Regions from separate parts of the Exiguobacterium sp. NPDC077395 genome, predicted to be linked through region 3. Evidence: predicted binding sites of a transcription regulator. Region 3 holds the regulator's gene; each other region holds the start of a gene.
What was found. Region 3 encodes Rex, which represses fermentation and respiration genes when NADH is low (regulators of the CRP and FNR family bind a similar motif). Its sites were predicted from a motif close to TTGTGAAATATTTCACAA; they were not measured.
Positions count from the first base shown of each region.

Region 1 (10,614 bases), on a different contig from region 3:
TTACATGAAGGGAGCCATACAGAGATGGAAGAGAAAATCGTATCCTTGAAGCAACAAGGACTTACGTTGAAACAGATTGCGGCAGAACTAGACGTCCCGATTGGCAAAGTCCAATACGCATGGCGCAAATGGAGAAATCAGCAACAAGAGTTGGAGGAAGTTGTCCCTGTGAAACAAAAGAGCAATAAGAAAGCTAAAGCGAAAGCACCAGGAGCCACTTCGCGTAAACAAGTTGCCACAGCGAAAGAAACGAGTGATGTGAACGTATCGCCACTTCTTGCGAAAGGACCAGAAGGATACTGGCAGTTGCCAGACCGATACAACGTAGACTTTTTACATGCAGTCGTACAATCACCGAACTCGGTTTATGTGTGCTGGGAAGTGTCTGATTTGGTCAAAGAGACGTTAGAGCTTCAGTTTATGAGACGATGGGAAGAGCTACCGAAAGCATTCCGTATTTTAGACGTAACCTTATTGGATTATGCGAGCGGTCATGCAAATCGTTCATATACGTTCGACCTACCTGAAATGACGAATAGTTGGTTCGTTCGTCCTCTCGATCCGAATACGACATATGTGTTCGAATTCGGGATACGCACGATGGAGGGAGAATTTTTACCAATCGTGGCATCAGCACCGCTTGATACACCGCGTGCAGAACCAGCCGGCATCGGACGTTTTGCGGAACCGGTGAGACGTTGGCAGTACGGGGAAGTAGATTCTCCTGAGTTGTTAGATACATTACCAAAATATGCGGCATACCGTCACGTACGTTAAGGAGGACATTTTTACATGAAACCAGGATACTTTTCACTCGTCCTTCATGCTCATTTACCGTACGTTAGGCATGAAGAGAAGCACCGATTAGAAGAAAGATGGGTGTATGAAGCCATCTCAGAAACGTATATTCCAATCCTTTGGCAAGTTGACTGCTTGAAGCGGCCATTGCATTGGACAGTCAGTATTTCGCCACCAGTGGTAGAAATGCTCGCTGACCCGCTCATCCAAGACCGATATGTCGAGCACATCGATGAGATGCTCGAATTGATTGCGTTAGAACTCTCAGAGGGAAGAACGGATGAGGAGACGTCGACGCTACATTTCTATGAACAGCGTTATCACGACTTGAAAAATACGTTCCTTCATTGGAATAAAAACTTGAATGAAGCGTTTCGTACATATCGTGAAGCGGGATATATTGACATGGTGACTTGTACGGCGACCCACGGCTTCAACCCACATCTCTTCACGGAGCAGGCGGCACGGGCTGAAATTCGGACAGGTCTCAACTGTTTCGAACGTCACTACGGGTTCCGTCCGACAGGGATTTGGTTGCCAGAGTGTGCGTATACACCAGGCGTGGACCGAATTCTCTACGAGGAAGGAATCCGATACACCTTTGTCGATGAACATGCATTGCTCGATGCGGACCCGACTCCTGAAAAAGGCATTGGTGCTCCGGTCTATTCTCCACACGGTGTCGCATTGTTCCCACGAGACCAAATCATCTCGGGTAAAATCTGGAGTTCGATGATTGGATATCCAGGTCACCCTGACTATCGAGAGTTTTATCGAGATTTGGCCTACGACCGAGATTGGGACTACATTCAATCGTTCATGCATCCGGAAGGCATTCGATTCGACACAGGATTAAAAATGCACCGCATCACAGGTGACACCGATCAAAAAGACTTTTATGTACGTGAGTGGGCTGAACATCAAATCGAGAACCATGCGACAGACTTCGCTCAAACGTTAGAAGGGCACCTGGAGGCACATGGCGGACAAACATTCCCACCGTTCTTGGTCACAGCACCGTTTGACGCGGAATTGTTTGGCCACTGGTGGTTTGAAGGTCCTGAATTTCTTGGGAAAGTCGCAGAGCGGCTCGAAGAATTTGGAATCGAAACGATCACGCCAGCAATCTTCCTTGAGCGTCACTTCAAAGATTTACAAACCGTCCATGTTTCCATGAACACATGGGGACGAAAAGGCTACGGTGAAGTTTGGATCAATGAACGAAATGAATGGATGCTCCGTCACCTGCACATGATGGAGATGCAACTTGTCAAAGACATAGCAGATTATCGTGATCAATCGGATTTGACGAATCGTGCCTTAAAACAATTGATTCGCCATTATGTGTTGGCTGTATCGAGTGACTGGGCGTTTATCTTAGATGGGCAAACGACAGCACAGTATGCGGCTGAACGCTTCAGGGAGCATACACGTCTCTTCGCAGAACTTGAAACGGCGCTTTATCAAGGCACTGTCTCGAACAAGTTGCTCGATGATCATTATGCGGCGTATCCATTCCTACAAGACGAAGACCTTGATGTCGATTCATTCCTCTCCCCGCACGACTATTACGTGACGACTGAACGAGATGCAGAAGAGTCAGCAATTCTTATGCTGACACCCGAATATCACGGTCATATCGTCGGTGGACTTGGTCATCGTGTCGTCGAGGAAGTGGAGGCGAGAGCAAATGAGGGAGAAACCGTCTATGTGCTGACGCCGTATCACGATGAGTTGCCGGAATACGAACGACACGGAAACGTTCATGTGTATCGAGTTCGTCCGACTAGTCCATTTTTAGAGCACGTCATGAATCAGGTTGCCACGCAAAATATTGCGTATGTCAAACTCGTTCATGAACTTTCGAAACGGGTATCATTCAAAGTGATTCATCATTTTGATTGGATGACGATTCCTGCTGCAAGAGAACTTGCGCAATCACTTGCGCTTCCGTTATACTCAACTATGTTGTCCTTTGAAGCGACACGGAACCCGCACGGGCACGGTGGTTTATTCGATGCAATCCATCGTATTGAAAACAGTGTGTTCTCGTCAGCGGAGTACGTCTATGTCGGCGAAGAGCTCTCGATGAACGACCTGAAACAATGGTATAAAGTAAGCGAGAATGTCAACACATGCCTACCTCTTGAATCTTCTCCATACGGACAGGAATCAATGAAAAAGAACGTGAAATAACCTTGCTTTTTCATAAGAAACTTGGTAGGATAATTGAGTATGCTTAGACTGTAAAGCAAAAGCACTTGATACAACATCATTAAGATGGGAGTGAAAGAAATGCGCGTTAAAATTACATTAGCTTGCACAGAAACAGGCGATCGCACGTACATCACGAAGAAAAACAAACGTAACAACCCAGAGCGCCTTGAGTTGCGCAAATACAACCCACGTCTCCGTCGTCACACGCTTTACCGCGAAGTGAAGTAATGAGGGACCGGCCGTCACATATGTGGCGGCTTTTTTTGTAAGGAGGAATGCGTTGTGGAAGACAAAGCAGCGTTAAGACGAACTGTCCATCAGTACATTAAACAAATGAACAATCGCCGACAAGTTGACCGAGTCATCCATCAGCGGTTGTTCGCAACAGAGATATGGAAAGAAAGCCAGACGATTGCCGTGACCTCTTCACTTCCGCTTGAAATCGATACGTCGCCAATCATACATGAAGCGTTTGAAGCAGGAAAAACGGTGTGCGTCCCGAAAGTAACGGAGCAGGGGTTAACGTTTCATATTATTCATTCAGTAGATGACCTTGAGACGGGCGTCATGAATATTTTGGAGCCGACGACCCCGCCGACGACGACAAGTATCGACCTCTGTCTTGTGCCGGGAAGAGTATTTGACCGGTCGGGATATCGAGTTGGTTGGGGCGGAGGATACTATGATCGTTTTTTACGTACATATGAAGGGGAGACGGTTTCATTAGCGTACTCCGTTCAATTGGTCGATCAAGTGCCGACTGAACCACATGATCTACCTGTTCAGTGGATTGTGACAGAAAAGGAGATGATTCAATGTTTGCCATATTTGTTGTAACTTGTATCGTCGCCTTTCTCGGGTATCGGTTACGCTCCTTGACAATCTCGGGAGCCTTCTTGACAGTGGTGACGGGGGTATTGATCGGGTTATCGTTTGGTTGGTTCGGCCTCTATTTACTCGGCGTATTCTTCTCGACATCTTCACTTGCTTCGAAATATCGATCTCGTGATAAACAAAATGTAGATGACATTGTCGAAAAAACGGGAGCGCGCGACGCCATTCAAGTGTTAGCAAACGGTGGGGTAGGGATCCTTTGTGCCCTCGGTTACTTACTGACAGATGACCTCGTCTATCTTTATATGTACATCGTGTCCATTGCGGCAGCGACGAGTGACACGTGGGGATCTGAATTCGGTGTCCTCGCAAAACGTAAACCGCGCTTCATGTTCACGTTTAGAGAAGTTGAGCCGGGAACGAGCGGTGCCGTTTCAACATTTGGGACGGTCATGTCGATTGTAGGCGCATTCGTGATTGTTTGCTCTTCTCTCCTGTTTGTCGAATTGGATATGGCATTACTAGTAGCGCTTTGGGGAATCGGACTGAGTGGGAGTGTCATCGATACGTTGCTCGGGGCGACGGTTCAACGGAAGTTTCGTTGTACGGTTTGTGGAAAGCTGACGGAAAAGAAAGTTCATCATCAAGTTTCTACAACATATGTGTCAGGGTGGCGTGTGCTAGGGAATGATGCAGTCAATTTCTTATCCGTTCTTGGAGCGGCGTCTATTTGTTTTTTGGTGTTCGGATGAGGGTAGTACAGAAAATGAATATGTTTCAAATGAATGTGAATGTTGTCACAATATCGCCAAAGTGAAAACGGTTTCCACTGCAGTTAGAGTTTGTGAATGATGTTACAATCTTGTTGTAACAGAGATAACAAAAACATGAAACAGATTGATCGAAGGGTGGAGAATCAATATGGAAACATTAAATCATGCTAAAGTAACGCGCGTCGCACTTGTAGGGGCAGGGGCAGTTGGAGCGAGCTTTGCGTACCAGTTAACGACAGCAAGCCTTTGTGAAGAACTCGTCATCATTGACATCAACAAGGCTAAAGCAGAAGGGGAAGCGATGGACTTGAACCACGGCGTCTCGTTCGCGTCTTCACCGATGCGTGTATGGGCAGGGGATTACGCAGACTGTGGTGTAGCAGACATCGTCGTCATTACCGCAGGTGCACCGCAACGTCCAGGGGAGACTCGTCTTGACCTTGTTGAAAAAAATGCGAAGATCATGAAGTCGATGATTTCAGATATTATGGATTCTGGTTTTGATGGCATCATCATTATCGCCTCAAACCCTGTCGACATTATGACGCATTTGGCATGGAAGTATTCAGGACTTCCGAAACATCGCGTCTTCGGCTCAGGTACTGTTCTCGACACGTCGCGTTTACGTTACATGCTTGGCGACTATTTCAATGTCGACCCACGTAACTGTCATGCCTATATCATGGGTGAGCACGGTGACACTGAGTTTGCTGCTTGGAGTAATGCTCGTATCTACGGAAAATCTGTTGAACAGTTGCTTGAAGAGCATGATGAATATAACTGGCAAGACCTTGAAGACATATATGTGAACGTACGTGATGCGGCTTATCACATCATCGAACGTAAAGGGGCGACATACTATGCCATTGGACTCGGATTACTCCGTTTGGTCAAAGCGGTCCTTCGTAATGAGAACACGTTGCTGACAGTCGGTGCTCATCTTGATGGGGAATACGGTTTACACGATATTCATATCGGGGTACCGGCCATCATCAACCGTCAGGGCGTGCGTGAGGTCGTTGAGATTGAGTTGTCAGAAGAAGAACATCAAAAAATGCAACATTCTGCGAACGTCCTTATGAAAACGATGGAACCTGTCTTGTAATTGTGATATATGAGTGACCCGTAGCCGTAAAGGTTGCGGGTTTTTTGTACGTTTGAGGCAAGCCACGACTTTGTCGTGAGGTACAACGTGATTTACAATAGAATGAGAGAGGAGGGATTTTGTTGGCGACTTGCTTCTGGGAAGACATTTATCAAGCGGTCGAGAACGGTGGACGAATCGAAGGGATATTAGAACCGTCCCGTGCAGTCATCTTGTTTGATACAAAAGCAGGTGATCGCTATGACTTATACGTTCAAACTGAAAAAGCATGGGCGAATCATGTCGGTACTGACATTAACGCAATCTTGAACGCCTTTCGTCTGTCTCGTATTGGACGAAATCGTTTGACGATTCACATATATGGTGACCGTCTCGTTGATGAAGAGCGGGTCGACTCCATGACGTTCCCGATTCCAGCGAGAGTGACATTATCTCGCTCGATTTGTACACCTACGATGGAGGACGACCGTTTTCGACTGCTCGCGGTCGCAATGGATCGAAAGAAGAAAGCGGAGTTAAAGAAACGATTCTCCTTTGGTAAACCGCAAGTAGTTTACGGCTTGATGTTCATCACGTTTTTAGTCATGTGGCTAGCTGAATCGGTCGGTTCGACATTCGACCCGAACACGTTGATCGCATTCGGTGCGAAAGTGAACCCGCTCATCGAAGAAGGGGAATGGTGGCGGTTAATTACGCCAATGTTTCTGCATATCGGATGGTTCCATTTTGCCATCAACATGTTTGCGCTCTGGTCACTTGGTCCGCTCGTTGAACGAATGTACGGCTCTCTCCGCTTTCTCATCATCTACGTGATCGGTGGGATTTTAGCGACGACAGCATCGTACGCGTTCAGTGAATCCATTTCAGCGGGGGCATCAGGAGCCTTATTTGGTCTGGTCGGTGCCTTACTCTATTTTGGACTGCGGGATCGTTCGCTCTTTATGAAGACACTCGGACCTCCGCTCTTTATTATGTTAGGATTAAATGTAGGACTCGCGTTCGTATTGGGTGCGAACTTGGATCATTTTGCACACGCGGGTGGTTTACTAGGTGGATTCGTCGTCTCTGGTGTCGTCGGATTGCCTGATGAGGAAAATCGAACACAACGCATCTTATTTTCTGTGCTCACGGCCACGTTATTTGGTCTACTGTACGGGTATGGATCTTGGTAAGGGGAGAATATGATGATAGAAACACTGAAAACATTAGTTGAAATCCCGAGTCCGTCTGGTATGACGGAGGAGGCGATCGGATTTGCAGAAAATGAACTCCAAACACTCGGTGTCAAGACGTCTCGTTTACATAAAGGAGCGTTGCTTGCGACGTTCCCAGGACGTTCGGACGAGGCGCGTCTTTTGACGGCGCACGTCGATACCCTTGGGGCGATGGTCAAGGACATCTTGCCGAGCGGACGCTTACGACTCACGCAAGTGGGTGGATACGCTTGGACGGCGATCGAAGGAGAAAACTGTCTCATTCATCGCGAGAAGGGGGAGGCGATCGAAGGAACCATCCTCATCCATCAGTCGAGCGTTCATGTGTATAAAGACACGAACTCTGCAGAACGCTCTGCTTCAAACATTGAAGTTCGATTGGATGAGAAAGTCCATTCTCGTGAAGATGTGACGGCACTTGGAATTGAAATCGGTGACTTTGTGTCATTTGATCCACGATTTAAGGTGACGTCTTCCGGATACATCAAATCTCGTCATTTGGACGACAAGGCTTCTGTAGCCATCTTGTTAGACCTAGCTAAAGATTTGGTTAATGATGAGTTGCCACATACAGTCCACTTCTTGATCTCGAATTATGAAGAAGTCGGATTCGGGGGAAATGCCGGCATTCCTGAAAATGTTGTGGAATACATTGCCGTCGATATGGGGGCTCTCGGAGATGGCCAACATTCAGATGAATATACGGTTTCGATTTGTGCCAAAGATTCATCTGGACCATATGATATTAGCTTGCGCCGTAAGTTTACTTCATTATGTAAGGCACATGACATCGCATATAAAGTGGATATCTATCCTTATTATGGCTCGGATGCGTCGGCTGCGATCCGTGCAGGCTACGATGTGAAGCATGCCTTGATCGGTCCTGGAATTGAGTCAAGCCATAGTTATGAACGGACACATGTGACGTCTATGGAAGCGACAAGAGAATTGTTAAATCGTTATGTCTTGTCAACGATGGAGGAAGAAGCATGAAAAACTTTTATGATGTCCAACAGTTTTTAAAGTCGTTCGGTACCATTATTTACATCGGGGAGCGGGATGCTGAAATCTCACTGATGATGATGGAACTCGACGAGTTGTATGAAGGGGGCATCATCGAGCAACGTGTATACGATACAGCGAAAATCATTTTGACCCACGAATTGAAAAATTCAACAGATTGACAGAAATCCCCTTAGTGCAAAGGGTTGCACTGAGGGGATAATAGTGTACACTATTCAATGAAAGCGATTTAGTTGAGATGAGGAGTGAACGGTATGAAATGGTTATTAGGGATCGACATCGGTGGTACAACGGTGAAGATGGCTGTTTTAGACATGAATGGCATCATTTCTGATAAGTGGGAAGTTAAAACGGATATTCGAGAAAACGGTGTACATATTCCAAAAGACATCGCAGCCTCATTTGAAACGTATTTAGAGACGTCAGGTAAGAAGAAAGAAGACTTCGCAGGTGCAGGTATCGGAGCCCCAGGATTCATCAATTTCTCTGAAGGTGTTGTCGAGTATTCACCGAACATCGGATGGAAAGACTTCGCTCTTGTGAGTGAGTTCGAAAAAGCGGTCGGACTCCCCGCTGTCCTCGAAAACGATGCGAATGCCGCTGCCCTCGGTGAGATGTGGAAAGGTGCAGGTGAAGGTGCATCCGAATTACTTGCCATCACGCTCGGTACAGGCGTCGGTGGTGGTGTCATCACGAACGGAAACATCGTTCATGGTACGGCTGGTATGGCAGGAGAAATCGGTCATATCACCGTCGAACGAGATGAGGCGAAAGCTGTAAAATGTGGCTGTGGCCGATTAGGGTGTATCGAGACGATTGCCTCTGCGACAGGTATTTCACGTTTAGCGTTGCAAAAACGAAAAAATCAAGATACTTCGTTGAACGACTTGAAAGAAGTGACGGCACGTGACGTATTCGAAGCCTATAAAGACGGGGACACAATCGCGACAGAAGTGATTGATGAGATGACAGAATATCTCGGATTGACGATTTCGAATATCGCCAACACACTCAACCCGAAAATGATCGTCATCGGTGGCGGCGTCTCAAAAGCAGGGACAGCATTGCTTGAACCGCTCGATGCTCAATTTAAGCGTTTTGCACTCGAACGTGTCTATGAGTCGACGACGTTTAAAATCGCTGAACTTGAGAATGATGCCGGAGTCATCGGTTGTGGCTGGTTAGCACGCAAACATTTCCTTCCGACACGCGTATAAAACTGACACGTCTGCACATTGCAGGCGTGTTTTCTTATGGGAAAGGGTATGGGATATTGTAAAATTTGTAACGTCACAGTTGATTTTTTATTAAAAAAGGGGTAAGATTTGGACTTGATACTGGACGTGTACTATTCAAATCGAATTGTACAATGTATGAACAAATATAAAAAATAATGGCTAAAAACATGCCGAAAACTGAAAAGAGGAGGAGACCGTCAGATGAATTCATCTCAACGCTTCTCGAAGCTATCGACGAGACTGAACGATACGGTCCGCGCTTCGTTTCAAGAATATCGTCTATTTTGGATATTTACGTTATTGCTTTGGACGAAGACGTATATCGTCTATCAATTTTTCTTCAACATTCCGATTGAAAACACCGCACAAGCTTTTATCTTACTGATCAGCCCAATCAGTTCGACATTATTCTTGTTTGCCTTCCATTTCTTCTTTAAAGGAAACAAACAAAAATGGGTGCTCTACACGCTTTACGCGTTGGCATCTTTCATCTTGTTTGCGGATGCCGTATATTATCGGGAATTTACGGACTATTTAACAATGCCGGTCATTATGCAACCATCGAACATGGAGACGCTGTCGACATCGTTCACATCACTACTTGAATGGAAAGACTTGATCATTCTTGGTGACGTATTCGTCTTACCGTTTATCTTATGGCGGATGAATATGAAAGAGAATGCCGCTTCACATCGTCGCGCGCTCGTGACATTCGTTGCAGCTGTATCGGTATTCTTGTTCAACCTTTCGTTGGCGGAGACAGAACGTCCTGAATTGTTGACTCGTTCATTCGACCGTGAGCTATTAGTGAAAAACATCGGAACGTTTAACTTCCATGTGTATGACGCGATGCTTCAAACGAAAACATCTGCTCAAAAAGCAATGGCTGACGAATCTGAGCTTGCAACGATTGAACAATTCACTCGTCAAAACTATGCTGCACCGAACCCTGATTTGTTCGGTAAGTATAAAGGGAAAAACGTGATTGTTGTGTCGTTCGAATCTGCACAAAACTTCACGCATAACATGAAAGCGCCGAACGGTGAATATATCACACCAAACTTGAACAAGCTGATTGAAGAGTCTCATTATTGGCCAAACTACTACCATACAGTAGGTCAAGGGAAGACATCGGATGCGGAGTTTGCGCTCGATAACTCGCTATATGGCTTACCGCGTGGTGCCGTGTACTTTACGAACGCGGACAACGAATATCAAGCACTTCCAGAGTTGATTAAAGAAGATAACTATTATTCAGCCGTCTTCCATGCGAATAATAAATCGTTCTGGAACCGCGACCAAATGTATAAAAATATCGGTGTCGATCAATTCTTCGATGAGAAGAGCTACGATCTCGGAAACCCAGAAGACATGACAGAATGGGGTCTCTTAGATGATAGTTTCTTCGAACA
Region 1 covers NZ_JBNNHU010000001.1:985,911-996,524, forward strand. Annotated here, with positions in the region: gene ACQKD4_RS04990 (DUF4912 domain-containing protein) at 25-777, shown strand; gene ACQKD4_RS04995 (1,4-alpha-glucan branching protein domain-containing protein) at 793-2,994, shown strand; gene rpmG (50S ribosomal protein L33) at 3,079-3,243, shown strand; gene ACQKD4_RS05005 (5-formyltetrahydrofolate cyclo-ligase) at 3,298-3,852, shown strand; gene ACQKD4_RS05010 (DUF92 domain-containing protein) at 3,831-4,601, shown strand; gene ACQKD4_RS05015 (L-lactate dehydrogenase) at 4,771-5,727, shown strand; gene ACQKD4_RS05020 (rhomboid family intramembrane serine protease) at 5,850-6,899, shown strand; gene ACQKD4_RS05025 (M42 family metallopeptidase) at 6,912-7,934, shown strand; gene ACQKD4_RS05030 (YqgQ family protein) at 7,931-8,125, shown strand; gene ACQKD4_RS05035 (ROK family glucokinase) at 8,219-9,181, shown strand; gene ACQKD4_RS05040 (LTA synthase family protein) at 9,404-10,614, shown strand, end outside.
Region 1: ACQKD4_RS05015 (L-lactate dehydrogenase) is a predicted target of Rex. The motif match lies at 4,635-4,652, and genes of this name have one in related genera.

Region 2 (10,614 bases), on a different contig from region 3:
CGAGCGTGTCACAAAACCGTTCTTGATGTTAGTTACTGGCATCCTCGTCGTCCAGTTTGGGTATCTCGGTTACTTTTTATGGGATGAGACAAATCTATTTGAACGGTTACGACGTGAAGGGAACGCGGACTATCAATATACGTTCTTGGATTATCTCGGCAGTACGCCGTATCTCTTGTCACTCGGAATTGCGGTCGCGGCGATGTTATTATACAGCGCCTGGATCTGGTATCGCGATTTTCAAGGACGAGGGACGTTCATGTTGCGACTACTCACGATGCCACAAAAGCGCATGACGTTGTTTTTCGCCAAACTCGCTACAATCTTAATGATGACGTTGGGGCTATTTTCCATTGAATGGATTGCTCTTAAGTTACAGTACATAGCGTTCACGAGTTGGTTCGATGAAAAGATGATTCCAATGAGAGGTTCATTCGAGCAAGCGATTTCCTATCATGGGATGTTTACGGTCATGTATCCTTCTTCACTCGTAAATTTCGTCATCCATCAATTGTTGATCATCATCGTTGTGCTGTTTATTTTTACATTTGTATTGATTGAACGCAGTTTCTGGCAACGGACGATGTGGTCGCCTGTACTTAGTTTATCGATTCTAGTTGTCATCTTAACTATTCCCATTTTAGGCTACGCGTTCCTGTCGAATCGACTGATTTATGATGAGACGATCGTGTACGTCGGTATGGTATTGGTCGTTTGGGCAAGTGTGACGATTTGGCTAGGTCGAAGATTTTTACAGACGAAATTAAATGTGTGAGGTGAGAAGATGAAACGAATGTGGAACGTGGCTGCGCTCGGTGCGGTCATCGTGATTGGGCTTGGAACGTTTGCTGTTGATGCGACAGAACCGAAAGCAGAATGGTCGTTAGACATCAGTTCGAATCCAGCTGTTTGGGAAAATCAAATTGTTGAGATGACTTATAGTTCTGATGATGCTGTTGATCAACGGTTTGAAGTGACGGCTGATGAAAGTCGCATCACATCAAACTTGAACTATATAGCTGAGGGACAACAATATCGTGAACGTTTGAATGGAGATGTACGTTCCATCCATAGACTCATGAATGGATGGACGTATGCGCAGTCGATTCAAACACAAGACGGATATATCGGAGTCGGGCAGGATGGGATGAAAGAGCTCATCGTTTTTCAACAATTAAAAGGAAACGAAATATCGAGATTCGCATTCGATGCCAGTGATTCAAAAATATACGACATCGTGAACGGGGTGTGGGCAGGCGTATTCCTGAATGATGGTCAGTTAAACTTAATCTATCGAGATGGATATGACGAAGACGTAAAGACAATGATTGCCACGTTTAATGAAGCGATGAATGAAGTAAGCGTCAAAGAATTGAACATGGACAAAGGATTTATCACCCATGTCATCAATACGAATCGTTTTTACGCCACCGATGTATCCTCTCAGATGACAGAAACACGTTATATCCCTGTCGGTGTTAGCTTCTACGATGTTATCGAAGAAGGAGAAGATAAGTTCAATGTTGAAGACAGATTGCCAGGTCAATTCGCTTATGACACGAAAACGGAGAAAGTCGTTCAATTGGCAGAAGACCAAGGCTTTTGGGATTATACAACGTCGGGCCAAAACCTGTTAGCGATAAATGAAGATGGCGAGGAAGTCGTCATCGACTTGAACACAGGGAAGAACATGACCCGAAGCGTTCTCGACTCAGTTGATCACGCCTTCTATTCAAACGGTCGCCTGTACCAAACGCGTCAAGCGAAAGACGGTGTCGTCATCGATGTATACGAGGATGGGGAACAAATCTCAAGTGCGGCAATCACGCCTGAAAATGAGGAAGCGCGTGACATGCTCAAACAGATTGACGTGTACGTTAGACAAAAATAAGCAAAGGGCCGCGGCCCTTTGCTTATTTTGATGGTTTCGGTATGATGACGCCTTCTTCTAAATCAAGCAACAAGTCAATCAGTTCCGCGCAGAACTCCGGGAACTGCTCCAAAAAGGCACCGGGACCGACTTCATCCGTAAAGTCGATATATAGGTCGGCCACGTTTCCAGACATTTTCGCAGGTAAGGCGAGGAACGCCGAACCGAAGCGCCAGCTGCCTCGGATGTCGAGTAACTTTCCGAGGACGAGGTCGCCGGTCTCGCGTTCTTCGGGTAACTGAACAGCGTACGTCTCTTTTGACTCCCAGTCTTTCAACTGACCGTCTTCCGTCACTTCAAAGATGCTGCAGCGCGGGACGGCTAGTCCACGGAGTGCGTGATAAAGGGCAGGTGACATGTCGCCTTTATGGTCAGCCAAATAGCGACCGTGGGGCGTCATGCCATCTTCGTCCGTTTCAAAGAAGACGGCCCAATCAATGAAGAGGTCACGGAAGAGCTCGGCATCTTTTAAATGCCATGTTCCTTCCGATGCGATCTCTTGAATATAATTCGTCCATTGTGTGCTTCGCGCAAGAGCGGCTTGCTCATATAACTTTTTCAGTTCGGCAAGCAATTCGGACTCTTCGACGAGCAAAGGGAAGGGAATTACTTTCCGGTCTTTTTTCATCGGCGCGGTCCTCGCTTGTTCGCAGGGCGTTTGACGACAGGAGGCTTCTCCTCAATCCGTTTCTCGATTACATCGCCACGATAAATTTCGAGTTCTTTCAATTCGACACCGAGTTGACGCGCGAATGATTTTAAGTGTGGTAAATCGTCCGTCGTCACGAGAGAAAGGACGGTTCCGCCTGCATTACCGCGAGCCGTACGGCCTGAACGGTGGATAAAGTCATCGATTGATTCCGGTAAGTCGAAATGGACGACGTGCGTCACATCTTCGATATCGAGCCCGCGTGCCGCGAGACCCGTCGTGATGAGGAGCGGGTATTCGCCTTTACGGAATTCACGGAGTGTCTCGACGCGTTCGCGCTTTCCTTTCAAGCTGTCGAGCATGCGGTAGTCCACTTTCAACTTTTCAAGCTCCCCACGAAGTGGTGGCAAGAACGAGCGGTTATTAATGAACGCAAGTGCTTTCACGCCATCGACGTGCGAAAGACGGCGTAACAGTTCGGGTTTGTAGCGACGCGTCGTCAACAAGTAACCGTACGTCACTTGATTGCTGACAGCACGTTCGATTTTGATATGTGCCGGCTCGTTCATGAACGGTGCCGACCATTCTTTGAGTGAATCGGTGAGTGTTGCCGAGACGAGTGCAAGTTGACGCTCATGTGCAGTATGCTTGATGATGCGCTCAGCCGCCTCTGTCAAACCGCTGTCGATGATTTGGTCGGCTTCATCGAGAATGACGGTATGTGTCTCATGGAGCTTCAGCTTTTTCTTGTCAATCAATTCGACGAGACGTCCCGGTGTCCCGACGATCAAATGCGGCTTTTTCTTGATTCGATCGATTTGACGTTTCAATTCGACACCGCCAATGAACGAGCCGATGCGAACATCGCCTTTTTCGGTGAAACGTTGTGCGACCTGTTGGATCTGCATGACAAGTTCACGAGTTGGAGCGACAATGACAACTTGGATCCGGTCGTTCGAGGGATCAATTTTTTCAATCGCCGGGAGCAGGTAAGCGAGCGTTTTACCCGTTCCGGTCGGTGCCTCGATTGTCACGTCTTTTCCATCTAATAGTAGGGGGAACGCCTCTTTTTGGACCGGCATCGGCTCGTTAAAGCCCATCCGTTCCCACGTCTCGTTAATAAAAGGTTTTGTAAAATTCATAATAGGTCTCCTTATCTTTAGGCAAAAACAAAGGAAGCGAAAGCGCTCCCTCGTCAAATATAGCGAACATGCTCCTGACCATCTTCCATTGAAGAACGTAACGTCTGTGTATACGTTTGACCGTCTTCGATGAGTTGGATGTGGGCATCCGCGCCTTCTGCTGTCAATTCCACTTTCTCAATCGTGAATCCTTGATAAACGCGATACTGTAACTCGGACGTCATTTTCTCGAACGGTTTCAGTTCCGGATGTGTCGTGATGACATGGATTGGACGCGACAAAAGTCCGGCGAGTAATTGGTCGCGATAATCGATAAAATCTTCGTTCTCGATGTCATCGTCAAAGCGAATCCAAAACCCTCCATCTTCAAATTCTGTGATAAATCCATCACGCTTTTCACCGGCTTCGTCGACCTTCAACGAGATGCGATCGCCGACTTGAAAGGCGTGGCTTGGTGTTAATGGTTCGTACGTCATGAGTAGAACCCCTTCCTCTTATACAATGTTCTGCCTTCATTGTGTCTGATACGACACAAAAATTCAAGTTCTAACCGAGTGATGTGAGATTTATCACCCACAAAACTGTATAGTTCGTCACAGAACAATCAAATTAGTACAGACCATAGTTCGACCCTAATGAAATGGGATTCAGCTGTTTCAAACTATATAATTAATCGAATATAACAGTTTGTAAAACGCTTTCAAAAACGGCTATTTCATCACGTTCATAAGATTGTTACAAGTTTCACAATACTGTAAAACATATTGTTCACGTTTTCACGTACACTCACAGTATAGATAACACGCAATTACTTTCGAGAATGAGGAGTGAATCAACATGGCAACCGAAATCAAATCCGCATGGTCAGGTTTTATCCCTGGTCAGTGGATGAATGAAGTCAATGTCAGTGAGTTTATCCGTTTGAACCGTCATGAATACACAGGGAACGATACGTTCTTAGCAGGTCCGACAGAAGCGACAAACGTTCTTTGGAATCGTGTGATGGAACTGACAAAAGAAGAGCGTGAACGCGGAGGCGTTTGGGACGTTGATCAACACACACCATCGACAATCGTGTCGCATGGACCAGGTTACTTAAACAAAGAGTTAGAGAAAGTCGTTGGCGTTCAGACGGATGAGCCGTTCAAACGTTCGATTCACCCAAATGGCGGGATTCGCATGGTGGATGCCGCACTCGAATCATATGGTTTCGAACCAGATGAAGAAATCACAAAAATTTATTCAGAGATCCGTAAAACACATAACCAAGGTGTCTTCGATGCCTATACGCCTGAAATGCGGGCCGCTCGTAAATCAGGGATTATCACAGGTCTTCCGGATGCATACGGTCGTGGACGCATCATCGGTGACTATCGACGCGTCGCGCTCTACGGAATTGACTTCTTGATGGCAGAGCGCAAAAAAGACTTGGCGAAACGAGGTGGATTCTTATCTGAATCAGACATCCGTGACCGGGAGGAACTATCGGAACAACTTCGTGCCCTCCAAGAACTCAAACAACTCGGAGCCGCTTATGGATTTGACCTCGGTCGCCCTGCGGAAAACACGCAAGAAGCGTATCAATGGGTGTACTTAGCATACCTTGCTGCGATCAAAGAACAAAACGGTGCCGCGATGTCACTCGGACGCGTCTCGACATTCCTCGATGTGTACGCTGAACGTGACCTTGAAGCTGGTCGTTTAACAGAATCAGACGTTCAGGAAATCGTCGATCACTTCATCATGAAGCTTCGAATCGTCAAATTCTTACGGACACCAGACTATAACGAATTGTTCTCAGGTGACCCGACTTGGGTAACGGAGTCAATCGGTGGGATGAGTGAAGATGGTCGCTCGAACGTCACGAAGAGCTCGTTCCGATTCTTACATTCACTCACAAACCTCGGTCCTGCTCCAGAACCAAACTTGACGGTCCTTTGGTCGACGAAACTTCCAGAAGGCTTCAAACAATACTGTGCGAAAATGTCGATTGAAACATCGGCGATTCAATATGAGAACGATGACTTGATGATGCCACAATTCGGTGATGACTACGGTATCGCATGTTGTGTGTCACCGATGAAAATCGGAAAACAAATGCAGTTCTTCGGTGCACGTGCCAACATGGCAAAAGCCCTTCTTTATAGCATGAACGGCGGACGTGATGAGAAGAGCGGCGCTCAAATTGCTCCAGCTTGGGAAATGAATACAGAAGATGTGCTCACGTACGATAAAGTATATGCCGACTTTGACCGTACACTCGATTGGTTGGCAGAGCTATACGTCAATACGCTCAACGTCATTCACTTCATGCATGATAAATATGCGTACGAACGCATCGAAATGGCGCTTCACGATCCAGAAATCTTACGGACGATGGCTTGTGGGATTGCGGGTCTCTCTGTAACGGCAGATAGTCTTTCAGCAATCAAATATGCAAGCGTCAAACCCGTTCGGAACGAAGAAGGAATCATCGTCGACTTCGAAACGGAAGGCGACTTCCCGAAATTCGGTAACAATGACGACCGTGTCGACGCGATTGCCGTAGAACTCGTCGAATCGTTCATGGAAAAAGTACGGAAACATAAAACATACCGTGACGCGCTTCATACGCAATCGGTCCTCACCATCACATCGAACGTCGTCTACGGTAAGAAAACAGGGAATACGCCAGACGGTCGCCGTGCTGGTGAACCATTCGCTCCAGGTGCCAACCCGATGCATGGACGGGATACGAAAGGTGCGGCTGCATCGCTCTCATCTGTTGCGAAACTTCCGTTTGAACACGCACAAGACGGGATCTCGTATACGTTCTCAATCGTACCGAAAGCACTCGGAAAAGAAGAAATCGCACGTGAACTCAACTTGGCGGCACTTCTCGATGGGTATATGAGTGGAGAGCACAAAGGACATCATTTGAACGTCAACGTCTTCAACCGCGAGACGCTTCTCGACGCAATGGAACATCCAGAAGAATATCCACAACTCACGATCCGCGTATCTGGATATGCGGTCAACTTCATCAAGTTGACGCGTGAGCAACAGATCGACGTCATCAACCGTACGTTCCACGGTTCGTTGTAAGTAAAGGCTTAGCGGCCTTCCACGGAGGGCCGCTCATTCGTTAGGAGGTCATTTCGATGACAATGGGATATGTACATTCGGTCGAATCATTCGGAACAGTTGACGGCCCAGGGATTCGCTTCATCGTCTTTTTACAAGGTTGTGCGTTACGTTGTCTCTATTGCCATAACGCGGACACATGGGATTTCAAAAAGAATAACCACCGCTCGGCTGAAGACGTCATTCAAGAGGCGCTCAGTTACCGACCGTTCATGGAGGCATCGAACGGCGGCATCACCATCTCAGGTGGTGACCCACTCGCGCAACCTGAATTTTTAGAGGCACTGCTGCGTGAAGCGAAAAAGCATGGGCTCCATACGACACTCGATACGTCCGGTGCACTCCGTCCTCCTAACTTGGATGCGATTTTAGATCACACCGATCTCGTCTTACTCGATATCAAGCATATCGACGACGACATGTGTAAAAAATTGACGGGGCGTAGCAATGCCAACACGCTCGCGCTTGCCGAACACCTTTCCGAGCGCGGAACGAAAATGTGGATTCGCCACGTCCTCGTACCTGGATGGACGCTTGAAGAAGGGGCGCTTCGTCGTACCGCCGCGTTCATTCAAAAGTTAGACCATGTCGAGAAAGTCGAGATTCTGCCTTACCATGAGATGGGCGTCTATAAATGGGAGGCGCTCGGACTCGATTATCCCCTCAAAGGAACAAAACCTCCGACGTCTGATGAAGTCGAATGGGCGGAAGGAATCTTACAGGGAACTGTATAAAAAACAAGCGCAGGCCGCTCGGCCTGCGCTTGTTTTTTATATTTAGAGATTAGATAAAGGTTTGGACAATCAAAAATATATTTAATGCGATGACAATCGCTGTGATACCCCATCCAATCCATGTCGTAAAACGATGATTCACAAGCCCGCCCATTAACTCTTTATTACTCGTAAAGAGAAGCAGAGGGATGAGGGCGAATGATATACCGAAAGAGAGAACGACTTGACTCCAAACGAGAGCGTTTGACAAGTTGACACCGGAAAGAATGAGTAAGAGTGGAGGAGCCATCGTAATCACACGACGTATATAAATCGGAATATGCTTTTGAATGTACCCTTGCATGACGACATCCCCGGCCAATGTTCCGACAGATGCACTTGATAATCCGGCAACCATTAAGCCGATGCCAAATAACATGGCAATTGGTGATCCTAAAAAGGAGTCAAACTGCTGGTGAGCGATTTCTAAATCGTTTACGAACATCCCATTCTTATAAAAGACGGCAGCTGCGATAATCAACATACTGGCATTGATTGCGCCAGCGAGGACCATTGCGATTGTCACATCAATTCGTTCAAATTTCATGATGCGTTTTCGTGCTACCGCATCTTTTCCCTTGATTCGCCGTTGTGTCAAAGCAGAGTGCAAATAAATAGCGTGCGGCATGACAGTTGCACCTAATATTCCGGCAGCTAATAAAATACTCTCTGTCCCGTCAAAACGAGGTATGAGGAGACCTGACAAAAGGGGTTTCACTTCGGGCTGAGAGCTAAACGTTTGAATGGCAAACGCAAGAGCAACGACGAGTAGCATCCCAGTCACAAGCGTTTCAAGTGGTCGATAGCCACGTCTTTGTACTTCTAAGATGGCAAAAGAACCGGCCGCGGCAAGTAGTGCTGCTTGAATGAGCGTTATATCAAACACGAGGTAGATCCCGAGTGCCGCACCAACAAATTCTGCCAAATCAGTGGCCATAATCATTAATTCGGCTTGAATCCATAAAAAGACTGCGGTCTTCTTAGAGAAGCGGTCACGACAAATTTCAGGTAAGTTTTTCCCAGTCGCGATTCCGATTTTAGCAGACAGCGTTTGGATTAATCCGGCCATCAAGTTTGCGATTAAAATGACCCATAAGAGTAAATAACCAAATTGAGAGCCTGCTGCAATATTAGTTGCATAGTTTCCAGGGTCGATGTATGCGACCGAAGCGACAAAAGCTGGACCTAGAAAAGGGAGAAGTGTTTTTAGTTTTTGAGTCATCGAGCGATGTATTCGAATTGATTCGACTTCATTCAACATGACAGATCCTTCTTTCTTGCCTAATGGTTAATTTGTTTACTTAGGTAAACTTTTTAAGTATATGGCAAGTTTACGCCTGCCTAGAGAACCTGTCAAATTACAATAAAAAAGGACTGCGAGCAGCTTCGCTCACAGTCCAACGAACTTATATCCGCCGTTTTTTCTTTTCTAAGACGCGGGCGTGCTCTGCCTGTTTCTTCTCCATATAGAGAAGTTCCCGTTCTAGTTTGACGTAGCTCGCATAGCGTTTCGCATCTAACGTACCGTTCGTTAGCGCCTCTTGGACGGCGCAACCCGGTTCTTTCTGATGTGAGCAGTCGCGGAAGCGGCATGTCTCGGCAAGCGCTTCGATATCACGGAACGTCTCATCGAGATGCTCGCTTCCTTCCCATAGTCCGAATTCTCGCATCCCTGGTGTGTCGATGACGTATAAGTCGTCGATTCGAAACAGTTCGCGATGTGTCGTCGTATGTTTGCCGCGCTCGTCCTGCGCCCGGACGGTTTGCGTGACGGCAAGTGTCTCGTGGGCTAGGGCGTTTGTCAGCGTAGATTTTCCGACGCCAGACGAACCGACGAAGGCGATGGTGCTTTCGCTCGGTAACGCGTGACGAAGTTCAGCCACACCTTCTCCCGTCACAGCACTGACAGGAAATACTTGAATTCCAGGTGCGTTTAGCTCAATGTCTTCGAGCAGTGTGTCGACCGATTCGACTTGGTCCGTTTTTGTCAGGACGATGATGGGGATTGCACCTGTGTCCCACGCAGCTAGCGTATAGCGCTCAAGGCGGCGGATGTTGAAATCGTGTCCGCATGCCATCGTGATCAAGACGTAGTCGACGTTCGCACAGATCAGTTGTTCACGCGTCTCGTTGCCGGCGGCCGCTCGTGATAGAACGGTCCGACGCTCAAGGAGATGGTGAATCGTACCTTGACCATGCTCGCGAACTTGAATCGTGACATAATCGCCGATAACCGGGTAATCCCGTTCGCTCGTCGCCTCATGTCGAAATTTTCCGGAAACTCCGCACATGTAGGCGTTTTCTCCGATTGATACCGTGTAAAGATGTTGGAACTGTGCCGTGACACGTCCCGTTTCAGTTTGTTGATTCAAAAAGAATCCTCCTTTTAATGATGGAGGACGACAGCCCTCCGATTCGCTGACATTTGGTGACGTGCATGCATCATGTTGCTCATAAAACATCATCCTTTCATTGTTCGATAGCATCAGTGTACCACAGTTATTGGAAACGGTAACATCTCAGTCTAAAGACCGAGGCGAAACAAGCCTTCCGCTCGTCGACCTATACAAAATAACGTATTATGATAAGAGTGTACTTAACAAGGAGGGATAACAGATGAATCACCAAGTGAAAAAGGTGTTGTTCATCGTAGCCGCGATCGCTCTAGTGCTTGTGTTGATCGGTGCTTTACCGAATATGATTTTATTCGGATTAGGAGCGCTCTTGACGCTTTGGGCTGGAGTCCGTTTTCAGGCTGTGACACACATCGGTGCTAAAGTTGGTTTCGGAATCCTTGCCGTCATCGGGATTGGGACGATGCTCTCAAACATTTGGGCACTCATCGGAATCATTGTCGCGTGGTTGTTGTTTAAAGGGTATATGATGTATACAGGTGAGAAGCGCGACCCGGAAGTCGAAATTTTAAATGCCGACGGAACGCGTGCTAGCCGTAGCAGCTTCCAACAGTTCGATCAAGTGTGGCAAAAATTTGTTAAT
Region 2 covers NZ_JBNNHU010000003.1:132,299-142,912, forward strand. Annotated here, with positions in the region: gene ACQKD4_RS12820 (hypothetical protein) at 1-775, shown strand, start outside; gene ACQKD4_RS12825 (hypothetical protein) at 785-1,891, shown strand; gene ACQKD4_RS12830 (hypothetical protein) at 1,914-2,558, opposite strand; gene ACQKD4_RS12835 (DEAD/DEAH box helicase) at 2,555-3,721, opposite strand; gene ACQKD4_RS12840 (hypothetical protein) at 3,775-4,197, opposite strand; gene pflB (formate C-acetyltransferase) at 4,559-6,805, shown strand; gene pflA (pyruvate formate-lyase-activating protein) at 6,862-7,578, shown strand; gene ACQKD4_RS12855 (Nramp family divalent metal transporter) at 7,628-8,878, opposite strand; gene rsgA (ribosome small subunit-dependent GTPase A) at 9,024-9,989, opposite strand; gene ACQKD4_RS12865 (hypothetical protein) at 10,234-10,614, shown strand, end outside.
Region 2: pflB (formate C-acetyltransferase) is a predicted target of Rex. The motif match lies at 4,454-4,471, and genes of this name have one in related genera.

Region 3 (10,614 bases):
CGTTACGATACTTTTAAGATAAAGAGAGGCCAGCGTATTAAAAACGCTGACCTCTTTTTTCATGCCTTCAAATTGGCAACGATCTTCCCGACGACATGTCGGTCCGAGAGTTCGACCAATTTCTTCGGGATATCCGCAAATGGAATTTTCTCTTGAATCATCGGTTGAATCTCACCCGCTGCAAGCAGTTCGAGCATGTGCGTACCGATGCGGACGATGTTTGCTTCGCTCACACGGTCTTGTTGATGATGAATCGCATTAAGTGCGACCTCATGGTAGGAGATGACACGTGTGAACGGTTTGATGACACTCATGTCAGGGGCTCCTGCGATATGGGCGATGTGTCCGTTGTAGGCGATAACTTGGAGGGAAGCGGTCGCCGTCTCCCGACCGACGGGATCGATGACGGCGTTGACACCGTGACCGCTCGTCAGTTCCATCACCCGTTGTTGCCAATCTTCCGTATTGTAGTCAATCGCCTCGTCGGCTCCGAGCTGTTTGACCCAGTCATGGTTACGCGCTGAAGCGGTCGTGATGACACGTTTTCCAAGATACTTCGCCAGCTGAATGGCAAAGCCACCGACACCACCGGCACCCGCGTGAATGAGGATTGTATCGATTGCATTCATCGGAAGTTTTTCAAAAATGGCTTGGTACGCTGTGAATCCAGCTGTCGGTAAAGCGACCGCATCAGCGAACGAGATCGATTCTGGAATCGGGACGACCATGTGCGCCTTGGCACGAGTGAACTCGGCGAAGCCACCCCATTCATTCCAGTTGCTGTGGTAGAGGACACGGTCACCGATTTGTACGTTCGTCACGTCATCCGCGACAGCGGCAATCGTACCCGCGACATCGAGCCCGAGTACGTGAGGATATGACCATTCGGGTTTGCCGTTAGTCGCCGTTTTATAGTCGACGGGGTTGAGCCCTGCATATTCTCCCTCAATCAATACCTCGCCGGAGCGAAGCGTCGGTGTATCGACCTCCTCGATTTGCATCGTCTGCCACGTGTTCGGTTCATGTAGTAATAAAGCTTTCATCTAACATCCACTCCTTATAAATTTATTTATCGATTGATGATTTAAACGTTATTTGTCTTATGATTTACTGCCTTTTATACTGAAGATAATGAATATAAAAGGAGTTTACACAGATGATTGATTTTGAATGGTATCGCAGTTTTATCCACGTGTACCAACAACGTTCCGTATCGGCAGCGGCGCGTGTTCGCTTTTTGACCCAACCGGCTGTCAGCCAACATATCGCCGCACTCGAAGCAGAACTCGAAACGTCCCTCTTCACACGGGCACCACGTCAGATGATTCCGACGGATGCGGGGAAGGAACTATACACGCAAGTGGTCGGCTTGATTGACCGTCTCGAGGAACTATCGCTTGAGATGAAATATGTCTCAGGGGAACAACCGCGTCCTGTCCTCAAGTTCGGTGGACCGACCGAGTTCGTCACACATGAGATTATACCCGCTTTGCCGCTTGATGCTGCACAGTACATCGCAGATTTCGGGATGACAGCAAATTTAATCAAACGCTTAGCAGACGGGGAGCTCGACTTTGTCATCGCGACGAAGCGGATGGAGGAGCCTGGTATCCAATACGTCCCGATTGCCGACGAATCGTTTTTGTTAGTGGCACCGAACGATTGGGAAATCCCAACCGACGAGTTAAAAGACTGGATGGATCGTCAGCCGTGGATCAGTTACGGACTGGAGCTTCCCATCATCCGGCGTTACTATCAGACACAGTTCGGGGAACGTCCAGACATCCGTCCGGAGATGATCTTACCAAACGTCGACGCCATCCTTGCGGCAATCGAATCGAAGTGCGGCATCAGTATCTTACCGAACTATTTGATTCGACACGCACTCGAGCGAGGAAGCGTTCAAATCGTAGCACCGGAGCGTTTTGCGACGAACGTTATTTACCTCGCGCATCGGACCGAATCGAAGCATGACCCTGTCATCAACCAAGTCATCCGAGCGCTGCAGGATGCAAAATGAAGTAGGACCCACGTGGGTCCTACTTTTTATAATGCATTTTTTAGGATTGTCGCTACGTCTTGTTGACGGAGCGGGACGTACTGGCCGATTTGTTCAGCGACCATTGCCCGTTCTGCCATCAATTCGAGATGCGTGGCGTCAATTTCATAATCACTGAGACGTGACGGTGCACCAATCGATGTCCAGAAGCCTTGTAACGCCTGAACTGTCTCCTCGACAAGGACGTCATCCGATTTGTCGTTCACGTCAATGCCGAAGACGCGTTCACCGAGTTGAATGATGCGTTCAGGACATGTCTTCCCGACATAGCGAAGCCATTCCGGGAAGAGAATCGCAAGTCCGCCACCGTGTGGGATATCGTAGACGGCAGAGACCGCGTGTTCAATCATATGAGTCGCCCAGTCCGTCTTCACGCCCATCGATAAGGTCCCGTTTAAGGCAAATGTTCCGTTCAACAACATCGTTTCCCGTGCGTCGAAATCATTCAAGTTTTCAACGAGGCGAGGTGCCGTCTCCATCATGGTCCGTAAAATCGATTCCCCGAACCGTTCTTGGAGTAAAGCGTTCTCTGAAGCGTGGAAATATTGTTCGAAGACGTGCGACATGATATCAACGATTCCGTAAACCGTTTGGTTCGCCGGTACACTCAACGTATAGGTCGGGTCGAGTACGCTGAATTTCGGGTAAGTGAGGGGCGAGCCGAACGAGCGCTTATCTTGCGCCTCCCAGTTGGTGATGACGGCGCCACCGTTCATTTCTGATCCCGTTGCCGCCAATGTTAAGACTGTCCCAATCGGTAATGCATCTGTGACGGGGACTTGTCGTGTCACGATGTCCCACGGATTCCCGTCATATTTTACACCGGCTGCGATTCCTTTCGCACAGTCGATGACGCTACCTCCACCGACAGCTAGGATGAGGTCGATTTGATGTTCATGGACTAAGTCAATCCCTGTTTGAACTGTCGTTAGACGCGGATTTGGTTCGACACCAGAAAGTTCGACGACGGTTACGTTCATGTCGGCTAATAGAGCGGTTACTTCTTCATAAAGACCGTTCGCTTTGATGCTCCCTCCACCGTATAAAAGAAGGACACGGTCCCCGTATCGTGGGATTTCGGTACGGAGTGATTCCAGTTGTCCTTTTCCGAATAAAAGTTTGGTCGGGTTGTGATATTGAAAACGTTCCATTGGTTAATAAACCTCCTTGATTTCTTCTAAGTATTGAACGTCCCGACTAGCGAGAAGTGCCTCTGCTTCTTTGCGATACGTTTGATAGTGGGGTGAGGCGATATGCGCATCGAATGCCTCCTTGTCAGCCCACTGTTCGTAAAAGACGAACGTGTCTGGGTTGCCTTCGACACGGTGTAGCGTATAGAAGACACAACCTGCCTCCGCGCGTGATGGGGTGACGACTTGGCGTAAGTGTGTCTCAAGCGCGGACCCGAGACCGGGCTTCGCTTGAATCTGAGCTAAGATGGTAATCATCTTCATTCCTCCTCATCTATAAAACCCGCCTGTTTGAGAACAGGCGGGTCGCTCTCTTTCATCGATTGGCAACGAGAAAGAATCGATTAGTTTAACGTGTTGATGACGGCTTTTGCGACAGCAACGGTCGATTGTGGATTTTGGCCTGTTACCAAGTTTCCATCGACTTGAACGTTTTCTGTGAAGTTGTCTGCGAGCACGATGTTCGCACCGAGTTCACGAAGACGCGTTTCAAGCATGAACGGCATGTAGATATCAAGACCTGTCGCACGTTCTTCTTCATCCGTGAACGTCGCAATCGTTTTACCGTTCACGAGTGGTGTGCCGTCAGACAATGTCGCACCGACAAGACCAGCGGGACCGTGGCAGACGGCAGCAACCGTTTTGCCTGCTTCAAATAGTGAACGGATCGCAACATTCAATGCTTCGCTTTGTGGAAGGTCGAACATCGTTCCGTGACCACCTGGCATGAAGATGGCATCGAATTGATCGAAGTTGGTAATCGTCTTCAAATCAATCGTATCTTCGAGAAGGGGAGCCGTCGCTTGAATGTCAGCCGGTACTTCGCCTTCTAAACTGCGTGCGTCGATTGGAGATTGACCACCGTTCGGGCTAGCGACTGTGATGTCATATCCTTGTTGTTTGAACTCAACGTATGCCTCACCAAACTCGGACAACCAAAGTCCAGTCGTGTGACCGTCCTTCATTTCTTTTGCGTTCGTCACGACCATTAATACATGTTTACTCATCTGTCATTCCTCCTAAGAAATCATCCGTCATTTCGGTACGTGACTAGAATAACGCGCACTCTAACGAAAAACAAATTAAGAAAAATCACCTTATCTATAAATAAATTTATACATAAATGAAAAAGCCGTCCCCTTCGAAAAAGAGGACGGACTGTTTACGCTTTCGGTTGTCGATAATTCTCTCGGTGCCACGTATTGATGCGGCTCACGATGAACACGAGAAGGGCAAGGATCCACATGAAGAGCGTCTCTTCATAGAAGTGGGCCCACACCGATCCCGGCGAATAGAACGTGTGAACAGTCACATCGACCGGCCAGACGACAATACGGATGAAGAGCGTGCTCATGAGCAGGCCACTGAAAAGACTGAGTAGAATCCCTGGCCACGTCTGAATGATGAAGCCGATGACGACTGGTAAAAAGTAAAAAAGAATAGAAGGGACAATCGTCGGCTCCCCGCGGATGAGTTCAGATACGAACTCGGTTCCGGTTGGCACGATATAGGCCAGTCCCGTGAGGAACGCTTGGATGAGCTCGATTCGCATGGCACGTGTACGCATCATGTATGGAGTTCCTCCCATTCCGCATAAAGTGCGGTGATGGATTCTTTCGCTGCGTCCGATTCGGTCGACAACTCCTGGGCACGGGCGAAGTCGTTGAAGACGTCCGGCTCACAAAGCAACTGTTCGATTTCGTCGAGGCGATTTTCATGTTGCTCGATTGCCAACTCAATCTCTTCGATGCGCTGTTTGATGCGGCGCTCTTCCCGTTGTTGTTCCTTATCGGCACGCTGTTTTTTCACGACGACCTGCTTTGTCTCTTCACGGGCGAGTCGCGCGAGTTCTTCTAGTTCTTCTTTCTTCTCGACGTAGTACGAATAGTCACCGAGATACTCGTCGATGCCGTTCGGCGTGATTTCTAACACACGCGTCGCGAGACGGTCGATGAAGTAGCGGTCGTGCGAGACGAAGAGAATCGTACCTGGATAGTCGAGAAGGGCGTTCTCTAAGATCATCTTCGAGTCGAGGTCCAAGTGGTTCGTCGGCTCATCCAAAATGAGGAGGTTCGGTTGCTCGAGCTTCAGCTTGGCCAACGTGAGACGTGCGCGTTCGCCGCCTGATAATTCATGGACACGCTTCATGACGTCATCGCCGCTGAAGAGGAACTGTCCGAGAAGACTCCGCACTTCTTGCTCGCGCATGAGTGGCCAGTCGTTCCAAATCTCGTCGATGACACGGTTCGCGTCCGACAAGTTCTGCTGCTCCTGATCGTAGTAGCCGATCTCGACGCCGGTCCCGTAGCGGATATCACCGGTAAGGGCGGCTTGTTGTTTCGTCAACACTTTGAGAAGTGTCGACTTCCCGACCCCGTTCGGACCGACGAGAGCGACGGATTCCCCGCGCTGTAGCTGGAAACGGAGATTTTGGGCAATCGGTTCTTCATACCCGATGGCGAGGTCACTCGCGCTCAACACATCGTTCCCGCTCTGTCGTTTGATGGAGAACGAGAGGACCGCACTGCGTTCGTCACCGTCCGGAGCATCGAGACGGTCGACTTTCTCCAGACGCTTCCGTACGCTTTGCGCCCGTTTCGTCGTTGTCGCCCGGGCGATGTTTCGCTGAATGAAGTCCTGCATCTTGGCAATCTCTTCTTGCTGCGACTCAAACTGCTTCTTCTCTTGTTCGTAGAGAGCGGCCTTCTGTTCGAGATACTTCGTGTAGTTCCCGACGAAGCGGCGGCTCCGGTGACGCGACAACTCATAGACGACCGAGACGACACGGTCGAGGAAGTATCGGTCGTGGGAGACGATGAGGACGGCCCCTTTATAGCCGCTTAAGTACTTCTCAAGCCATGCGAGCGTCTCGATGTCCAAGTGGTTCGTCGGCTCGTCCAAGATGAGCAGGTCGGGACTTTGAAGGAGCATCTTCGCCAAGGCGAGACGCGTCCGTTGTCCACCAGAGAGCGTGTCGATCCGACGCTCGAAGTCGTCCGGATAAAAGCGCATCCCGTGAAGGACCGAGCGGATGGTCGCTTCATATTGATAACCGCCACGCTCTTTGAATGTATGCTGCTCTTCATCGTAAGAGGAGAGGAGGCGTTCATACGCAGCGGCGTCATTTAGGATTCGTTCTGAGCCCATGTCGGCTTCCATGCGACGGAGCGTCTTCTCTTGCTCAATCAAGTCCGTGAAGACGGTGAGCATCTCGTTCCAAATAGTCTCGTCGGATTCTAACCCTGAGTCTTGGGCGAGATAGCCGATTGTGACGTCTTTTGGCTTCATGATGTCCCCGGAGTCATAGTTATATTCACCAGCGATGACTTTCAAAAGCGTCGACTTCCCGGCCCCGTTTCGGCCGACGAGGGCGACGCGTTCGCCTTCTTGGATTTCGAGTTTGACGTTTTCTAAAATCGGCTCGACGCCGAAGGATTTGGATAAGTTATTGACTTGCAGTAGGATCAAGTGAAAAAACCCCTTTCTCTCTATTTAGTATACTGTATTTTTCAGCGATTTTAGGTATATTCGTTGAGTGGTCATGTGAATTCGTTTACAATCAAGGTGTATGAAATTCAGATTCGTTTGTAACGTGTCGTAAAAAGGAGGCTCTTTCCGTTGAGTCAAAACGAACCAAAGATTCCACAAGCGACAGCCAAACGGTTGCCACTATACTATCGATTTATTCAAAGCCTGCACGCGTCAGGTAAACAACGTGTCTCTTCAGCAGAACTGAGTGAGGCGGTCAAGGTCGATTCGGCTACGATTCGCCGTGATTTCTCGTACTTCGGTGCGCTCGGTAAAAAGGGATATGGCTATAACGTGCAGTATCTGTTAGACTTTTTCCGAAAGACACTGAATCAGGACGAGATTACGAATGTCGCCTTGGTCGGGGTCGGTCACCTTGGGACGGCATTCGTCAACTATAACTTCCTTAAAAACAATAACACACATATCGTCGTCGGGTTCGACGCAGACGAGACAAAAGTCGGCACGACGATGTCAGGCGTCCCAATTCATCACGTCGATGAGATGGAACAGATTATGAAGCAAAACAAGATTGACGTCGCCATTTTGACGGTACCTTCTGCCTATGCGCAGTCCGTCGCAGACGACTTGGTCCGTTTCGGTATCAAGGGCATCTTGAACTTCACACCGGCACGACTTACCGTACCGGACACGGTTCGCGTCCATCACATCGATTTGTCGATTGAGCTGCAGTCACTCATTTACTTTATGCAACACTATCCAACCGCTGAGGGGGTCCATCAATAATGGAATTACTAGCATCATCACTCGTCGTCGGGATTCCGGGTGGGGCGAGTCTATTCATCATCGCCATCATCGCGCTCATCATCTTCGGACCGAAGAAATTACCGGAGTTTGGTCGCGCGGCCGGACAAACGCTTCGTGAGTTCAAAAATGCAACGAACGGCATGATGAACGAGCACGACGAGAACGACAAGAAAGCTATCGAAAAGAAAGAGCAGTAAGCCATGAATCATCAACCTGATCAAGAGCGGGAAATCACCGATCACTTGACAGAGCTGCGGAGACGACTGATGCTATCTGCATTTGTCGTCTTTGCCTTCTTTTTGATGGCTTTGCCGAGTGTCAAATATGTACTCGCGTACTTGCAAGAAGATCTCGTCGAACGCGGGCTCGAACTGAACGCCTTTGGGGTCGCGGACCCGCTCATGATTTACTTGAACTTGGCGCTCATCATCGGCCTGATTGCGGCGAGCCCATTCCTACTGTATCAAGTGTGGGCGTTTGTCGCACCCGGTCTGCATCCGAATGAACGAAAAGGTACGCTCGCTTATATCCCGATCATCTTCGGATTGTTCTTGATCGGCCTTGCGTTCGCCTACTACTGGTTATTCCCGCTCGTCCTCGATATCTCGACGGACCTCGGGCAAGACCTCGGACTCGAACAAATCATCGGGGCGAACAATTACTTCACGTTCTTGTTGCAACTGACGATTCCGTTCGGTCTATTGTTCCAATTGCCGGTCGTGACGATGTTCTTGACCCGAATTGGTGTCGTGACACCATACTTCTTATCGAAGATTCGTAAGTATGCGTACTTCGCGCTATTCGTAGTCGCGGCATTCATCACACCACCGGATTTGACGTCGCACCTTATGGTGTCATTGCCACTCTTCTTCCTATATGAGATTAGTTTATCGATTTCACGCGTCACCTACAAAGGGGTGTTGCGCCGGGAGAAAGAAGCGATGGTGCAAGAACAGATGGATTTAATGAAACAGATGAATGAGAAATAAGCATCGTTCCGTAAATGGGACGATGCTTTTTATATGCATTACACTGTAGTTCAACTGGTGTTCAAACTTTAGACACTTTTACGTGAAATAGTGAGCATAGTCGTTGAATCCTATATTGTGAAATAGTACACTAAGGTCAAGAAGTTAATGTGATATTTATCACAATCTAAAAACGAAACGTACTGTCTAACATAAAAGGAGAGACGACTCATATGAAAATCGCAGTCATCGGATGTACACACGCAGGAACAGCAGCTGTCAAAGGATTACTCGCCAAGCACAACAATCTTGATATCACCGTTTACGAGCGGAACGATAACGTCAGCTTCCTCTCGTGTGGGATTGCGCTCCATGTCGGTGGGGTCGTCCAACGTGCAGAAGAATTATTCTACTCCTCTCCACGTGAGCTTGAAGAGCTCGGAGCAACCATGCGCATGAAACATGATGTCTTATCCATCGACACCGACGCGAAGACGGTCCACGCCAAAAATCTCGAAACAGGGGAAGACGTGCACGACACGTATGACCGCTTGATCGTCACGACGGGTTCATGGCCGATTGTCCCAACGCTCCCAGGAATCGAAATGAATGGAATCGAACTCTGTAAAAACTATGCGCATGCACAACGTATCATTGAGCGCGCGACAGATGCAACGAAGATTGCTGTCATCGGAGCGGGTTATATCGGAGTCGAACTCGTCGAGGCGTTCGAAGCATACGGTAAACATGTTACGTTCATCGATAGTGCCGACCGCATCTTGAACAAATATCTCGATAAGTCGTTCACGGATCCATTAGAAGCAGACATGACAAGTCGCGGGATCGACCTCGAACTCGGTCAGACGGTCGAAGCGTTCCGTGGTACAGATGGAAATGTCACACATGTCGTGACGGACAAAGGTGAATTCGAGGCGGATCTCGTGATCCTCTGCGTCGGATTCCGTCCGAACACAGGACTCCTCGAAGGGCAGGTCGATATGCTCGGGAACGGCGCCATCATCGTCGACGAATACATGCGCACGAGCAACCCGGACATTTTTGCGGCAGGTGACAGCTGTGCCGTCTACTACAACCCGGCACGCACACACGCCTATATCCCACTTGCGACGAACGCTGTCCGCATGGGAACGCTCGTCGCGGAAAATATGATGCAACCACGTGTCCGCTACCAAGGGACGCAAGGAACGTCAGGACTTCGTCTCTACGACTGGAACATCGCGTCGTCTGGATTAACGGAAGAAGCGGCAGTCCTATTCGGACTCGACGTAGAAAGTGTCGTCATTGAGGATGCATATCGTCCGGAGTTCATGCCGACTGCAGAGAAAGTCGAATTCAAACTCGTCTATGAAAAAGAGACACATCGCATTGTCGGTGGACAAGTATTGTCAAAAGCGGATTTGACACAAGCAGTCAACACGCTCTCCCTCGCTATCCAAAACGAGATGACGGTCGAAGAGCTCGCGTACGTCGACTTCTTCTTCCAACCGCACTACAACAAACCATGGCACTTCTTGAACAGCGGAGCGCTTGAAGCGATGAAAGACAAAGTGAATGCTTAATAGAAAACGCGGAAGCTAACAGCTTTCGCGTTTTCTTATAGATAGCGTGGCGCATCTTTCATGGAATTCGTCAAAATCATATAAAGAAGGAAACTCCCAGGGAGAATCAAAAAGATGAGTCGAACTCCGATTGAAGAAATACCAAAGTATTCAGCAATCCCACCGCATACTCCAGACAGAGAGCGGTCCGTCGCGGACTTACGAAGTGTACGTTGCATAGCAAAGCTCCTTTTAAGTTGATATGTAAATTTTACCATATGTATGTATGAAAAAGCGCACCAATACAATTGGCGCGCTACTCATTATTTCAACATGTCGACGAGTTCATCAAGCACTTGGTTGGCAGAAAGGACGCCACCCGATGTGTTCCAAATGTCATCACTGACCTCTGTTACTTCGCCTGCTTTGACGGCATCAAGGTCTTTCCATAACTGATTCGACTGCCATTCTTCGGCTGTTTTTGATCCGTCTGCTCCGCCATAGGTGAAGTAGACAATATGATCGCCAGCCATCTCTGGGAT
Region 3 covers NZ_JBNNHU010000004.1:7,728-18,341, forward strand. Annotated here, with positions in the region: gene ACQKD4_RS13290 (hypothetical protein) at 1-17, shown strand, start outside; gene ACQKD4_RS13295 (zinc-binding dehydrogenase) at 60-1,043, opposite strand; gene ACQKD4_RS13300 (LysR family transcriptional regulator) at 1,157-2,020, shown strand; gene ACQKD4_RS13305 (iron-containing alcohol dehydrogenase) at 2,047-3,210, opposite strand; gene ACQKD4_RS13310 (putative quinol monooxygenase) at 3,214-3,507, opposite strand; gene ACQKD4_RS13315 (type 1 glutamine amidotransferase domain-containing protein) at 3,594-4,256, opposite strand; gene ACQKD4_RS13320 (hypothetical protein) at 4,412-4,819, opposite strand; gene ACQKD4_RS13325 (ABC-F family ATP-binding cassette domain-containing protein) at 4,816-6,717, opposite strand; gene ACQKD4_RS13330 (redox-sensing transcriptional repressor Rex) at 6,868-7,524, shown strand; gene tatA (twin-arginine translocase TatA/TatE family subunit) at 7,524-7,742, shown strand; gene tatC (twin-arginine translocase subunit TatC) at 7,746-8,534, shown strand; gene ACQKD4_RS13345 (FAD-dependent oxidoreductase) at 8,747-10,093, shown strand; gene ACQKD4_RS13350 (PspC domain-containing protein) at 10,129-10,311, opposite strand; gene ACQKD4_RS13355 (ABC transporter substrate-binding protein) at 10,396-10,614, opposite strand, start outside.